3 regions of the Phyllobacterium sp. CL33Tsu genome follow, and region 3 is predicted to be linked to each of the others. Evidence: riboswitches for the same ligand, from Rfam matches in the RefSeq annotation. Region 3 holds a riboswitch; each other region holds the start of a gene.
The links. A riboswitch is a leader RNA that binds a small molecule or an ion and turns the genes downstream of it on or off. The one in region 3 is predicted to bind cobalamin.

Region 1 (3,276 bases), on a different contig from region 3:
GGATCAATGCCGACGGCATGGCGAACTTGCCGGCCGTGAACGGCTTGTCCTCACCGGAGTCATACAGGAAGACGCGGGTGTCGCCGTTCCCGCCGATCTTGCCCTTGATCGCGGCAAGCTCCGCCTTCCAGCCAGACACCAGCTTGTCGGCCTCGGCGTCCCTGCCGAAAATCTTGCCGAGCTTTTCAATATCGCCATACAGCAGATCCATCGAGGCGGCGGGACGATTCTTGTCGAGATGAACGCAGCTCTCCGTCAGGACGAGCGTCTTGATACCGTAGGGGGCGAGCGTGTCCGGTGTAACGTCGCCGCCCGGCTTCATGCCGTAGTACCAGCCGGCAAAGAAGAAATCGGGATTGGCGGCGACGAGGTTCTCGATGGTCGGATATTTGGGTGCAAGCTCGGGGATCGAACCTTGCTGCCTCTTGAACGCTTCATCTAGCTTGTACCAGCCGGTGATGCCGGTCACGCCGACGATCGAGGGCTGGAGGCCGAGCGCGAAAGCCATCTCGCTCATGTTGATATCCTGGATGACGGCGCGTTTCGGCGCCGCGTCGAAGGTCAGCGGCGTGCCGCAATTGTCGACAGTGACCGGAAAGGCATATGCCGGCGCGGATAGCAGCGTGAGCGCGAGTGCGATGAGGGCTTTTTTCATGGGAGTCTCCGTGACTTATCAGATTGAACGGGGCCGGGAACGTCGAACACCATGAGTTCGCGGTCCTGATGCGGGTGGCGCAGGCGCAGGACGTCGAGGTCGAACACGTCGCTGACGATCCGCGGGGTCAATGTCTCGTTGGGCGTGCCGGTGGCGACGATCTTGCCGGCATGCATGACGGCGACATGGCTGGCGAACGGCGCGACGAGCGGCAGGTCGTGCAGGACGGCGACGGTGGTGATGCCGAGCCCGGAAACGAGCGAAAGCAGGGCGCTGCGTGCCTTCGGATCGAGGTGATTGGTCGGCTCGTCGAGAAACAGGATCGCCGGTTGCTGGGCGAGAGCGCGCGCCAGCTGCAGCCTCTGCCGCTCGCCGCCGGACAGCGAACCAACCGTCCGCGCCGCAAATGACTCTACGCCGGCACGATCCATGGCTTCCCCAACAATCTCGCGGTCCGTCGCGGCGCTGTAGCGCCCGCCATGCGGAATACGGCCAAGCGCTACATAGTCGATGGCGCGCAACTGGCGGTCCGGCGTATCCGTCTGGCCGACGAGGGCGAAGCGGCGTGCCCGATCCAGCGGGGTCAAGCGGTTAATATTCTCGCCTTCAATGTGAATGGCCCCGCTTGTCGGCGCCGCAAGCCCCGCCAGCATCCGCAGCAGCGTGGATTTGCCGGCGCCGTTCGGACCGATGATGGCGAGCCGCGATCCGCGTGAAATTTGCAGCGATGCAGCTTCAACCAGGCACTTGCCGCCGATTCGATAGCTGACCGTGTCAGCGCTGAGAAGGATGGAATTCATGGCTGGCGTTTTCCGGCAATCGAAAATTTTCGCACCCAGGAAACTTCGATCAAATTATGTAATGTTATATCGTATGATAGCAAACGCGAAGTAATGTCAACCGGCAGGATCCAGCCAGGGTGCGGGCACAGGCGATGATGATGATGAGGGTCGATGTGCATACCTGTCCTTCATGAGGACAGGAACAGGGAACGTGGATATTCCAATCACGGCACGCCTCAGCAGTTGCTCAAGGTCATCCGTAAACGGCAACATCGCATCGCTCCCGGTACACCCCGTCCGGTTCGAATCATTTGCTTGATGGCAGGTCTCCTGGCTCGCGGGTCTCAGCTTTGCCCGGCCTTCCCGATCGTTCGATCAGTGGCATCGTCAGGCAACGCTCGCCGCTTACAGTTGCGGGGGCAGCCACGGTCTCGGTCCCTATTGGGTACGCCTCACCGTGTTCCCTTTTCATCTCCGGTGTTGTCATCCCGGAGAAACCATCGGCGCGGATGCTATGCGGGGATTTCTCCGCTGGCAAGCACGTTTATACGGCAAAATTCTCAAGTGCTAAAATAATTGGCAATAGGACATTTTAAGACGTGCCCTATGAAAGAGAGTAGTTTAGGTTTCAGTTTGTTTCGCGCGATGCGCGGCCAGTTATTTGAGGCGATATGGCAATTCACGCTGCGGTCTACCATCTGACGCACTATAAATATGACCGTCCGATCATGCTCGGACCTCAGGTCATTCGCCTGCAGCCTGCGCCGCATTCGCGTACGAAGGTTCTCAGCCACTCCCTAAAAGTCAGTCCTTCCAATCACTTCGTCAACCTGCAGCAGGATCCCTACGGGAATTTTCTCGCCCGCTTTGTGTTTCCCGAGCCCGTCACCGAACTGAAGATCGAGGTCGACCTCGTTGCGGACATGACGGTCTACAATCCCTTCGATTTCTTCGTCGAGCCCATCGCGGAGACGTGGCCCTTCGCCTATCCTGAGGATATCCGGGACGACCTCTCGATCTATCTGAAGCCGGAGCCAACGGGTCCGCTGCTGAGCGCGTTTCTTGCAACGGTCGACCGCAACCCGACCAATACGGTGAATTTCGTCGTCGACCTCAATGCGCGTATCCAGCGTGAGGTTGGCTATGTCATCCGCATGGAAACCGGCGTGCAGGAGCCCGATACGACGCTGGGCGTCGCGACCGGTTCCTGCCGCGATTCCAGCTGGCTGCTCGTACAGGTCCTGCGCCATCTCGGCATCGCGGCCCGGTTCGTCTCCGGCTATCTGATCCAGTTGAAACCCGATCTCGTCGCCCTTGATGGCCCGGCGGGCACGAACAAGGATTTCACCGACCTTCACGCGTGGTGCGAGGTTTATCTGCCGGGCGCGGGCTGGATCGGACTTGATCCGACCTCGGGCCTTCTGACCGGCGAAAGCCATGTTCCGCTCGCCGGAACGCCGCACTACAGAAACGCCGCACCGATTTCCGGCATGGCCGAACCCGCCAATGTCGAGTTCAATTTCGACATGCATGTGACACGGGTCTCCGAACACCCGCGCATAACCAAACCGTTCTCGGACGAATCCTGGGCCGCGCTTGATGCTTTGGGCGACAAGGTCGATGCGATGTTGACGCAGCGCGACGTGCGGCTGACCATGGGCGGTGAGCCTACCTTCGTGTCGATCGACGATTTCGAATCCGGCGAATGGAACACCGATGCGGTCGGCCCGACCAAGCGCGAAAAGGCCGACATGCTGATCCGCCGACTGCGCGATCGCTTTGCGCCCGGCGGCTTCCTGCATTACGGGCAGGGCAAATGGTATCCGGGCGAAAGCCTGC
Region 2 (3,276 bases), on a different contig from region 3:
TCCCGGGGCGCAACGTCCAAGGCAGGACTAGGAAGAGAAAGACATATCCGCTACTCAAAGCCCATGACACGCGCAATCATGTTGCAGGGAACCGGTTCAGATGTTGGGAAATCCGTCCTGGTGGCGGGTCTGTGCCGGCTTGCACACAAGCGCGGGCTGGTTGTCCGGCCGTTCAAACCGCAGAACATGTCGAACAATGCGGCGGTCAGCGATGACGGCGGCGAGATAGGCCGGGCGCAATGGTTGCAGGCGCTGGCCTGCGGTGTGCCGTCCTCCATCCACATGAATCCCGTGCTCCTGAAGCCGCAGTCGGAAACCGGCAGCCAGATCATCGTGCAAGGCAAGGTCTGGGGCCAGGCGAAGGGCCGGGACTACCAGAAGCTCAAGGGGCAACTGCTCGATGCCGTGATGCAGTCCTTTGACATCGTTTGCGATGGTGCCGATCTCGTCATCGTCGAGGGCGCGGGCTCGCCTGCCGAAATCAATCTGCGGGCTGGCGATATCGCCAATATGGGCTTTGCAACCCGCGCCAATGTGCCGGTCGTTCTCGTCGGCGATATCGACCGCGGCGGCGTCATCGCATCGATTGTCGGCACCCATGCGATCCTGCCGCCGGAGGATCGCGCCGCGATCATCGGCTATATCATCAATAAGTTTCGCGGCGACGTCTCGCTCTTCGACGAGGGGTTGGAAGCAATCACCCGGTTCACCGGTTGGCCTTCATTTGGCGTCGTGCCATGGCTGAAGGATGCTACCCGGCTTCCCGCGGAAGATTCCGTCGTGCTGGAGCGATTGGTAAAGGGGAACGGCCGCGCGCTGAAAGTCGCGGTGCCAGTGCTTGACCGCATTGCCAATTTCGACGACCTCGATCCGCTGATGGCCGAGGCTGATGTCGATGTCGTGTTTGTCCGAAGCGGGGAGCAACTGCCCGTCGATGCCGGTCTCGTCATCATCCCCGGGTCGAAATCGACGATCGGTGATCTTATACGCTTCCGGGAAAACGGCTGGGACAAGGACCTCAACCTTCACCGGCGTCGCGGCGGCTCGATCATGGGCATATGCGGTGGATATCAGATGCTCGGGCGCACGGTGCGCGACCCTGAGGGCATCGAAGGTGCAGCGACGGAAAGCGAGGGCCTCGGGCATCTCGATATCGAAACGGTGATGGAGCCGGAAAAGACCGTTCGCAATGTTGCGGCTCATTCGCTGCAATACGACGTGCCGCTGAGCGGCTATGAAATCCATCTTGGCAAGACGACCGGCCCGGATTGCAGCCGCCCGACGGCGATGATCAACGGCGTCGAGGATGGCGCGATTTCTGCCGACGGTAAGGTCTTTGGGACCTATATGCACGGGCTGTTCGGCACCGATGCCTATCGCTCCGCCTTGCTGCGTTCGCTGGGAATCAATGCAAATGCCTTCGACTACAGGGCGGGCGTCGATGCCGCGCTCGATTCGATAGCCGACCAACTGGCTGAAGTCCTCGATCTCCATGCATTGATCGCACGTTGAGTATGTAGACCTGTGCGAAATATTATCGGTTGCCCATCCTGGCGACGGATGACGAATACAGGAACACCGATCTCGAAGTGGTCCCTTGACTTTAGTAAAGCGAAAAACGTCGCGCGGTTTCGTTTGACATTCTCGGTGCTTGGTGAATAACGTTCAACCCATGATTGGTTCCCGTTCGGCCAAAGGCCATGGGATCAAAAGGGAATGCGACGGCCGTACCCATCAGGGCGGCCCTACCGCAGCCGACCCCGCGACTGTAGAGCGGCGAGGATTCATGCCAAGGCCTGAGGCGCAAGCCGAGGGCAGCCACTGGGAAACCGGGAAGGCGGCATTGATCCTGCGACCCGCGAGCCAGGAGACCTGCCAGTCATAGGGCAATGGTGCCCAAGACCGAAGGGGAATGTCCCTTCTGGCCCTGCACGGAGGTTGTTATGGCTGCACGTACTTCGACTACGATATCTCTCCCGCTCGCATCGCGTCTGACGACGGCGGTGGTTTCAATGCTGCTCGGCGTGTTCATCGTTTATGGCGTGGGTCTTTCCCATTCCGAAACGCTGCACGATACGGCGCACGATACCCGCCATTCCTACGGATTCCCCTGCCACTGAGGTTGGAGCCCGGCTGGATGTAATGATTCGGCCGCCACCGCTTAAGCATTGAAAACTGAGGGTTTATCTGGTCCGGGTGTCGTTTCGACAGCCCGGTGTCTTGATATGGGAATTCGGAGAGATATCGATGTTGGTTAAATATCTTCTGGCTACGATCGTGGCCGGTCTGTTTGCTGGTATTCTGTTGACGCCAGCCATGTATGTGCGCAGCGTGCCACTTATCCTGCACGCGGAAGAATATGAGAACGCCGCAGGCGGCCACGAGCACGAGCATGCCGCAGCGCCTGCCGCCGCCGGCGAGACAGCACCTGCCGTGGCGCCGCACACTCACGAAGAGGAAGAGGTAAGCCCGGCCCTGCCGTTCGGCCGCTTTGGTAACACCTTGCTGATCAATCTTGTCGCCGGAGCGGGTTTCGCTCTGATCACGGGCGCGGCCGCCCTGTTTCTTGGACGTAAGATCACCGTGCAGAACGGCATTTATTGGGGCCTCGCCGGGTTCTTCATCTTCAACCTTGCGCCATCGTTCAGCCTTGCGCCGGAACTGCCGGCTATGCCCGCCGCCGATCTCGCGACACGGCAAGCCTGGTGGCTCATCACGGTGCTGCTGACGGCGGGCGGCGTTTACTTTATCGTTCTGCGTGAGGAAATCTGGGCGAGGGTACTCGGCCTCGTGCTGATTGTTGCGCCGCATATCTATGGCGCTCCGGAAGCGGACGATCTTACTTCCGCCGTGCCGCCGACATTGGCATCCGAGTTCGCGGTATCGACGCTCGCGACCAACCTCTTCTTCTGGGTGGTGCTCGGCACTGCGCTCGGCTTTGCCATCCAGAGCTACGCGGCTTCGGAGCTTGAAGCCTGATGGCCGTGCTGGAGCGCGGGGTCACGTTTGTGCTCGGTGGCGCGCGCTCCGGCAAATCCTCCTTTGCCGAGGGACTGATCGAGTCATCCGGCAACGAAGCAATCTATCTTGCGACGGGCAGGGCGTGGGACGATGAGATGTCCGCTCGCATCGACCAGCACAAGGCGCGGCGCGGCGTCTTATGGACGACGGTCGAAGAACCGCTCGATTTGGTTTCCGCGTTGGAAGTGCATGCGGCCGAGGGCACAGCGGTTCTTGTCGACTGCCTGACACTTTGGGTCACCAACCTCATGATGG
Region 3 (3,276 bases):
CTCCTATCTCAGCCAGTTCATGAGCCTGCAGCCCGGCGACATCATCTCGACTGGTACGCCGCCCGGTGTCGGGATGGGCATGAAGCCGCCGCGCTATCTCAAGGCGGGCGACGTCATTGAGCTTGGAATTGAAGGCCTTGGCAACCAGAAGCAGGTGGCGCGCGCCGACACCTGATCATTTGCGACAAACCAAAATTGAAAACGAGATTACTGGGCAATTTCAGGAGCAAGACATGACCCGCATCACCGATCTTCGGGTTTTCGACATCCGTTTCCCTACGTCGCAGGGGCTTGACGGTTCCGACGCGATGAACCCGGATCCGGATTATTCGGCGGCCTATGTCGTTCTTGATACGGACACGGATGGTCTTGCCGGGCACGGCCTCACATTCACTATCGGGCGCGGCAACGAGATTTGCTGCCTCGCCATCGAAGCGATGAAGCATCTCGTCATCGGACTTGAACTCGACTGGGTGAAGGAAAATCCGGGACGCTTTTGGCATTTCATCACTGGCGACAGCCAATTGCGGTGGATCGGGCCGGACAAGGGCGCCATGCATCTTGCCACCGGCGCCGTCGTCAACGCCGTCTGGGACTTGCTGGCCAAGGAAGCCGGCAAACCAGTCTGGCAGCTGGTCGGCGAGATGACGCCGGAGGAAATCGTCAACATTGTCGATTTCCGCTACCTGACCGATGTTCTGACCCGCGACGAGGCACTCGACATTCTGCGGAAAGCGGATGCCGGTAGGGCCGAACGCATCGCTGCCCTCAAGGCCGAAGGCTATCCTTGCTATACGACCTCCGCCGGTTGGCTGGGCTATTCCGATGAAAAACTGCGCCGGCTTTGCCAGGAGGCCGTCGACGCCGGCTTCAACCACGTCAAGATGAAGGTCGGGCGCGATCTCGAGGATGACATCCGCCGGCTGACGATTGCCCGCGAAGTGATCGGGCCTGATCGTATCCTGATGATCGATGCCAACCAGGTCTGGGAGATCAACGAGGCCATAGACTGGGTGAAGAAGCTTGCCTTCGTCAAGCCGTACTTCATCGAGGAACCGACGAGCCCGGACGATGTCGCCGGGCATCGCAAGATTCGCCAGGCGATCAAGCCGGTCAAGGTGGCGACCGGCGAGATGTGCCAGAACCGGATCATGTTCAAGCAGTTCATCGCTGAAGGTGCCATCGATGTGGTCCAGATCGATTCCTGCCGCATGGGCGGGCTCAACGAGGTGCTGGCGGTGCTGCTGATCGCGGCGAAATACAATCTGCCGGTCTGGCCGCATGCGGGTGGGGTTGGCCTCTGCGAATATGTGCAGCATTTGTCGATGATCGACTACATCGCGGTATCGGGCACCAAGGAGGGGCGGGTCATCGAATATGTCGATCATCTGCATGAGCATTTCGTCGATCCCTGCGACATTCGCAATGCCGCCTATATGCCCCCTTCGATGCCCGGGTTCTCGATCGAGATGAAGCCGGAATCGATCAGGCAATATCTGCATCGCCCAATGGTATGATCGGCGTCTGTGCCATAAATCGACAGCGCTTGGGGTCAAGGGTGCGGCGCACCATTTGACCGAAATGCTGCGTGTCGCCGTTCGTAAATGGGATGTCGTTTCCGCACCTATTCTTTTCCAAAGCCCGATGCTTTTATCGTGACCACTTGAGGTGCCGCTTTCTAGGGAAGGCGGAGAATTGGGAAGCCGGTTAAAACCCGGCGCTGCCCCCGCAACGGTAGTGGAGTAAAACGCGGCAAAACAGCCACTGGGAGTGCACCCCGGGAAGGCGCCGTGAAGTCTGAGAAGGCAACTCCAGAGCCCGGAAACCAGCCTTGAGGGAAAAAACCGACTGATCGCGGTGGGCGATCAAGGAGCATGGCTTTGTGCGGTCGACAAACGTTGGCTGTACGGACGTTCTTCTCCGTCACCACCAGTCAGTTCTTTGCAGGCTTAAGGCGAGGACGCGACATGGACATTCGCAATGAACTTCTCCGGAATCTCAGAACCCGGAAACCGGGCTACGGACTGGAACAGGCTTTCTACTCGGACCCAGACTATTACCGTCTCGACATGGAGACGATTTATTATCGCGACTGGCTGTTCATCGGCCATGATTGCGAAGTCGCCAAACCCGGCAATTATTTCACCGTGCAGGTCGGCGACTACCCCGTCGTCATCGTTCGCGACCGTCAGGGACAGATTCGCGCCTTCCACAATTCCTGCCGTCATCGCGGCTCGCGCATCTGCGCGGGTGACAAGGGGAGCTCGGCAAAGCTCGTCTGCCCCTATCACCAGTGGACGTACGAGCTCGATGGACGTTTGCTTTTTGCCCGCCAGATGGGAGACGATTTCGACGCGAGCCAGTTCAGTCTGAAAACGGTGCATTGCGAGAGCGTCGGCGGCTACATCTTCATCTGCCTGGCGCAGATCGCGCCCGATTTCACCCCGACACGCACCCTGCTCGAGCCGTACCTTGCGCCACACCGGCTGACGGAGACCAAGGTCGCCTTCCAGAGTTCGATCGTCGAGAAAGGCAACTGGAAGCTCGTCTGGGAGAATAACCGCGAGTGCTACCATTGCGCCGGCAACCATCCTGAGCTTTGCAAGACCTTCCCGGAGGCGCCGAGCGCCACCGGAATTCAGGGTTCGAAGGAAGATCCGGAAATGGTATCGCACTGGGACAAGTGCGAGGCTGCCGGTTTGCCAAGCGTATTCCGCATCGCTGAAGATGGGCAGTATCGGGCGACCCGTGTTCCGCTCATCAACAATGCCGAGAGCTATACTCTATCGGGCAAGCGCGCAGTCGGCCGTCAACTCAGCGACGACGTCAACGCCAGGAGCATAGGTTCACTGCTCCTCTACCATTATCCAACGACCTGGAATCACATCCTTGGCGACCATGCGATCTCTTTCCGTGTCTTGCCACTCGGTCCGAACGAGACGCAAGTCACGACCAAGTGGCTGGTTCACAAGGATGCGGTCGAGGGCGTCGATTATAATCTCGAAGATCTGACGCATGTCTGGCTGGAAACCAACGATCAGGACCGTCGCATCGTCGAGGAAAACGCGTTCGGCATTCGCTCGCCGGCCTATGAACCCGGTCCCTATTCGGTCGAGCATGAAGGCGGCGTCCTTCAATTCCTGGAATGGTATAGCAATGCCATGGAAGCGCGGCTTTCCGGCGATACGAAACTCAGCAGGGTTGCTTGAATGAACATTGGCGTTTCCCAGAATTATCCGCACCTCGACCAGATGCAGCCGTGGAACGACCGGCTGC

Region 1: linked by a shared signal. The riboswitch ahead of BM074_RS01785 (ABC transporter ATP-binding protein) and the one ahead of BM074_RS18540 (aromatic ring-hydroxylating oxygenase subunit alpha) in region 3 are both predicted to bind cobalamin.
Region 2: linked by a shared signal. The riboswitch ahead of BM074_RS11645 (CbtB domain-containing protein) and the one ahead of BM074_RS18540 (aromatic ring-hydroxylating oxygenase subunit alpha) in region 3 are both predicted to bind cobalamin.

Annotation. Positions count from the first base shown of each region.
Region 1 is NZ_FORJ01000001.1:347,388-350,663, reverse strand. It holds gene BM074_RS01790 (ABC transporter substrate-binding protein) at 1-655, opposite strand, end outside; gene BM074_RS01785 (ABC transporter ATP-binding protein) at 652-1,455, opposite strand; cobalamin riboswitch at 1,740-1,954, opposite strand; gene BM074_RS01780 (transglutaminase family protein) at 2,109-3,276, shown strand, end outside.
Region 2 is NZ_FORJ01000002.1:413,161-416,436, reverse strand. It holds gene BM074_RS11650 (cobyric acid synthase) at 64-1,512, shown strand; cobalamin riboswitch at 1,661-1,895, shown strand; gene BM074_RS11645 (CbtB domain-containing protein) at 1,944-2,120, shown strand; gene BM074_RS11640 (CbtA family protein) at 2,248-2,979, shown strand; gene cobU (bifunctional adenosylcobinamide kinase/adenosylcobinamide-phosphate guanylyltransferase) at 2,979-3,276, shown strand, end outside.
Region 3 is NZ_FORJ01000005.1:328,138-331,413, reverse strand. It holds gene BM074_RS18550 (fumarylacetoacetate hydrolase family protein) at 1-175, shown strand, start outside; gene BM074_RS18545 (L-fuconate dehydratase) at 234-1,517, shown strand; cobalamin riboswitch at 1,650-1,849, shown strand; gene BM074_RS18540 (aromatic ring-hydroxylating oxygenase subunit alpha) at 1,968-3,209, shown strand; gene BM074_RS18535 (FAD-binding oxidoreductase) at 3,210-3,276, shown strand, end outside.